Regions from separate parts of the Streptomyces montanus genome, predicted to be linked through region 2. Evidence: predicted binding sites of a transcription regulator. Region 2 holds the regulator's gene; the other holds the start of a gene.
What was found. Region 2 encodes HrcA, which represses chaperone genes, less so after heat shock. Its sites were predicted from a motif close to TTNGCACTCNGNNNNNCNGAGTGCNAA; they were not measured.

Region 1 (2,399 bases), on a different contig from region 2:
CCACCGTTGACGGCGATCTGCTTGAGCGGGGCCTCAAGGGCGAGCTTCACGGCGTTGGCGCCGGTCGCCTCGTCACCCTCGAGCTCCAGCTTCTCGAAGACCTGGGAGGCCTGGAGCAGGGCCACGCCACCACCGGCGACGATGCCCTCCTCGACGGCCGCCTTGGCGTTGCGGACGGCGTCCTCGATGCGGTGCTTGCGCTCCTTGAGCTCAACCTCGGTGGCGGCACCGGCCTTGATGACGGCCACGCCGCCGGCCAGCTTCGCCAGGCGCTCCTGGAGCTTCTCGCGGTCGTAGTCCGAGTCGGAGTTCTCGATCTCGGCGCGGATCTGGTTGACGCGGCCGGACACCTGGTCCGCCGAGCCCGAACCGTCGACGATCGTCGTCTCGTCCTTGGTGATGACGACCTTGCGAGCGCGGCCCAGGAGGTCCACGGTCGCGTTCTCCAGCTTGAGGCCGACCTCCTCGGAGATGACCTCGCCGCCCGTGAGGATGGCGATGTCGCCGAGCATGGCCTTGCGGCGGTCACCGAAGCCCGGAGCCTTGACGGCGACGGACTTAAAGGTGCCACGGATCTTGTTGACGACCAGGGTCGACAGGGCCTCGCCCTCGACGTCCTCGGCGATGATCAGCAGCGGCTTGCCCGACTGCATGACCTTCTCCAGGAGCGGAAGCAGGTCCTTGACGTTGGAGATCTTGGAGTTGGCGATCAGGATGTACGGGTCGTCGAGGACGGCCTCCATACGCTCCATGTCGGTGGCGAAGTACGCCGAGATGTAGCCCTTGTCGAAGCGCATACCCTCGGTGAGCTCCAGCTCCAGACCGAAGGTCTGGGACTCCTCGACGGTGATGACGCCTTCCTTGCCGACCTTGTCCATGGCCTCGGCGATGAGCTCGCCGATCTGGGTGTCGGCGGCGGAGATGGAGGCGGTCGAAGCGATCTGCTCCTTGGTCTCCACGTCCTTGGCCTGCTCGAGCAGCGCACCGGAGACCGCCTCGACGGCCTTCTCGATACCGCGCTTGAGAGCCATCGGGTTGGCGCCCGCGGCGACGTTGCGGAGGCCTTCCTTCACCAGCGCCTGCGCGAGGACGGTCGCGGTCGTCGTGCCGTCACCGGCGACGTCGTCCGTCTTCTTCGCGACCTCCTTGACCAGCTCGGCGCCGATCTTCTCGTACGGGTCCTCGAGCTCGATCTCCTTGGCGATGGAGACACCGTCGTTGGTGATCGTGGGGGCGCCCCACTTCTTCTCGAGGACGACGTTGCGGCCCTTGGGGCCGAGGGTCACCTTGACGGCGTCCGCGAGCTGGTTCATGCCGCGCTCGAGGCCTCGCCGCGCCTCCTCGTCGAACGCGATGATCTTGGCCATGTGAAGTGGTCCTCCCGGACTGGGGTGGATTGCTCCGGACCGCGCTGGCGCCCGCGACGGACGGCCTGCCTGCCTGTGGTTCCTTGCCCCACCCGGCCTGCGGGCCTCACCGACCCGGTCCTCGTTGTCACTCTCACCTTCAGAGTGCTAACGCCAATGATTAGCACTCGACCCCTTCGAGTGCAAGCGCCTCCCATTGATCGGGAAGAGCGCGCGGGCATGACGAAGGGCCCGCACCCCTGGGGGTGCGGGCCCTTCAAAGAAGAACGTGTCGCTGCAGATCAGTCGGCGCGTGCTTCAGCCGGCCACGCGGACCATGTCCGCCTGCGGCCCCTTCTGGCCCTGCGAGATCTCGAACTCGACCCGCTGACCCTCCTCCAGGGTGCGGTAGCCGTCCATCTGAATCGCGCTGTAGTGGACGAATACATCCGCACCACCGTCGACCGCGATGAAGCCGTACCCCTTCTCCGCGTTGAACCACTTGACGGTGCCCTGAGCCATGCCTAACTCCCCTATTACTGGCCCTTGCACAGATCCACACTTCGTGGATCCGGGTCAGACCTCACCCCCCAACGGTTGGGGGTGTGCGCCGGAACGCGTCGACCGCGGCTGAATGTATCTGTCCAACTGCCGTCTGCAACAGGTCAATCGGACGAGAAATCTGGACACCGCTCGATCGGGAGTATGCGGAGAATTTGCCCGAATTCAGGGCAAGCCGGGGCCCACAAATGTCGCAAACGGCTCAAAATGGCCGGGCAGTTTGGCTGCTTCTTGTCGGGCTTACGGCAGGAACTCATATGCGTTCGGCGTGCGGGGCGAAGCAGGTTCCCCAACTGTACCGCGCTCAACCATGCAGAATTGCCCCCTCCGTTTCTCTTACGGAGAGGGCAATTCGATGAACTCTGCGTGTTCGCCGTTACCGTCGGTAATAACCGGCCCGGTACCCGGAAACCCGGTCGGCGGTCAGCCTCCGGCGACGGCCGGGATGATCGAGACGCCGGCCCCGTCGGGCGTGGCCGTCTCCAGACCCTG
Region 2 (2,399 bases):
CAGAAGACGACCTCGGGGGAGTCCGCGCCGGGCGTGCCGGGGCCGGGTGTACCGGGGACGAGAACCGCCAGGTCGTGGGCCGTGTGGCCAGGGCCGATGTTCGCCAGCAGGACCTGGCGGCCCCCGCCCAGGTCGAGGGTCCGCTCCCCGCTCACGAGGTGCCGCGGACGGACGAGGAGATCCGCCGCCTCGGCCGCCTCGCGGGGGTCGGCGCCGTTGCGTACGGCGTCCGCGCGCAGCTCGTCGCTGTCGCCGACGAGGACCCGGTCCAGCCCCACCGCACCGAAGACCTCGACGCCCGCGAACGCCGCCGCCCCGAAGACATGGTCGAAGTGGGAATGCGTGAGCGCGAGATGGGTGACCCGGCCGCCGCCGAGCAGCCGGCGCGCCTCGCCACGCAGCCGCGCGCCCTCCCGCACGCTCGACCCGGCGTCGATCAGGAGCGCGGAGCCCTCGCCCACGACGAGCCCGACCGTGCAGTCCCACACGGGCAGTCGCCGCTGCCCGATCCCAGGCGCCAGCTCCGTCCACCCCGACGCCTCCCAGGCGACACTCAGCACGGCGCCGGCCCTTCCCAAGTCACCTTCATACACCGACGCTAGCTCTATGGTCCCGGCAGAGCAGGGCATGGTTCACCGCAGAGCGGAACCTGGTTACCGACTAGTTCCCGACAGGTCCGGACAAACCATCACACGTCGGGCCGACATCGCAGGCCCGGCCTTGCCGGGGTCGTACCCACCGGCCGTACACTTGAGCCGGGGATGCTGGCACTCGAACGCACTGAGTGCCAAGCGAAGGACGCGGGAAAGACCAGCTGGAGGTGTGCGCGGTGCTCAGTGAACGCAGGCTCGAAGTGCTGCGCGCCATCGTCCAGGACTATGTGGGCACGGAGGAGCCGGTGGGCTCCAAGGCGCTCACAGAGCGGCACAACCTCGGGGTGTCGCCCGCCACGGTGCGCAATGACATGGCCGCACTGGAGGACGAGGGCTTCATCGCGCAGCCGCACACCAGCGCCGGACGCATCCCCACGGACAAGGGCTACCGCCTCTTCGTCGACAAGCTCGCGGGCGTCAAGCCGATGACCGCGCCCGAGCGACGGGCCATCCAGAACTTCCTCGACGGCGCCGTGGACCTCGACGACGTCGTGGGCCGGACCGTACGGCTGCTCGCGCAGCTCACGCGTCAGGTCGCCGTCGTGCAGTACCCGTCGCTGACCCGTTCGACGGTGCGGCACGTGGAACTGCTGTCGCTGGCTCCGGCCCGTGTGATGCTCGTGCTGATCACCGACACCGGCCGGGTCGAGCAGCGCATGGTGGACTGCCCGGCACCGTTCGGCGAAGCGTCTCTCGCGGACCTTCGGGCGCGGCTCAACAGCCGGGTCACGGGCCGTCGCTTCACGGATGTCCCGCAGCTGGTGCAGGACCTGCCGGAAGCCTTCGAGACGGAGGACCGCGGTACGGTCTCGACGGTGCTCTCCACCCTCCTGGAGACACTCGTCGAGGAGACCGAGGAGCGGCTGGTGATCGGCGGCACCGCCAATCTCACCCGCTTCGGACATGACTTTCCCCTCACGATCCGGCCCGTCCTGGAGGCCTTGGAGGAGCATGTCGTCCTCCTCAAACTCCTTGGTGAGGCGGGGGATTCGGGCATGACCGTACGCATCGGTCACGAAAACGCTTATGAGGGACTCAACTCCACGTCCGTGGTCTCCGTCGGCTACGGTTCGGGCGGCGAGGCAGTAGCAAAACTCGGCGTGGTCGGACCGACACGCATGGATTACCCCGGAACGATGGGAGCGGTACGAGCGGTGGCACGGTACGTCGGACAGATCCTGGCGGAGTCGTAAGTGGCCACGGACTACTACGCCGTACTCGGCGTGCGCCGCGACGCGTCCCAGGACGAGATCAAGAAGGCCTTCCGGCGGCTCGCACGCGAGCTGCATCCGGATGTCAACCCCGATCCGAAGACGCAGGAGCGGTTCAAGGAGATCAACGCCGCGTACGAGGTGTTGTCGGACCCGCAGAAGAAGCAGGTCTACGACCTCGGCGGTGACCCGCTGACCCAGGCGGGCGGCGGAGGCGCGGGCGGCTTCGGCGCCGGCGGGTTCGGGAACTTCTCGGACATCATGGACGCGTTCTTCGGCACCGCGTCGCAGCGCGGGCCGCGCTCGCGCACCCGACGCGGCCAGGACGCGATGATCCGCCTGGAGGTCGAGCTCGACGAGGCGGCCTTCGGGACGACCAAGGACATCCAGGTCGACACCGCCGTCGTGTGCACCACCTGCAGCGGCGAGGGCGCCGCTCCGGGCACCTCGGCTCAGACATGTGACATGTGCCGCGGCCGCGGTGAGGTCTCGCAGGTCACGCGTTCGTTCCTCGGCCAGGTCATGACCTCCCGCC

Region 1: groL (chaperonin GroEL) is a predicted target of HrcA. The motif match lies at 1,492-1,518, and genes of this name have one in related genera.

Annotation. Positions count from the first base shown of each region.
Region 1 covers NZ_VBZC01000059.1:36,436-38,834, reverse strand. Annotated here, with positions in the region: gene groL (chaperonin GroEL) at 1-1,367, opposite strand, end outside; gene FE633_RS37235 (cold-shock protein) at 1,665-1,868, opposite strand; gene FE633_RS37230 (MoaD/ThiS family protein) at 2,331-2,399, opposite strand, start outside.
Region 2 covers NZ_VBZC01000093.1:20,020-22,418, forward strand. Annotated here, with positions in the region: gene FE633_RS43790 (MBL fold metallo-hydrolase) at 1-557, opposite strand, end outside; gene hrcA (heat-inducible transcriptional repressor HrcA) at 830-1,846, shown strand; gene dnaJ (molecular chaperone DnaJ) at 1,847-2,399, shown strand, end outside.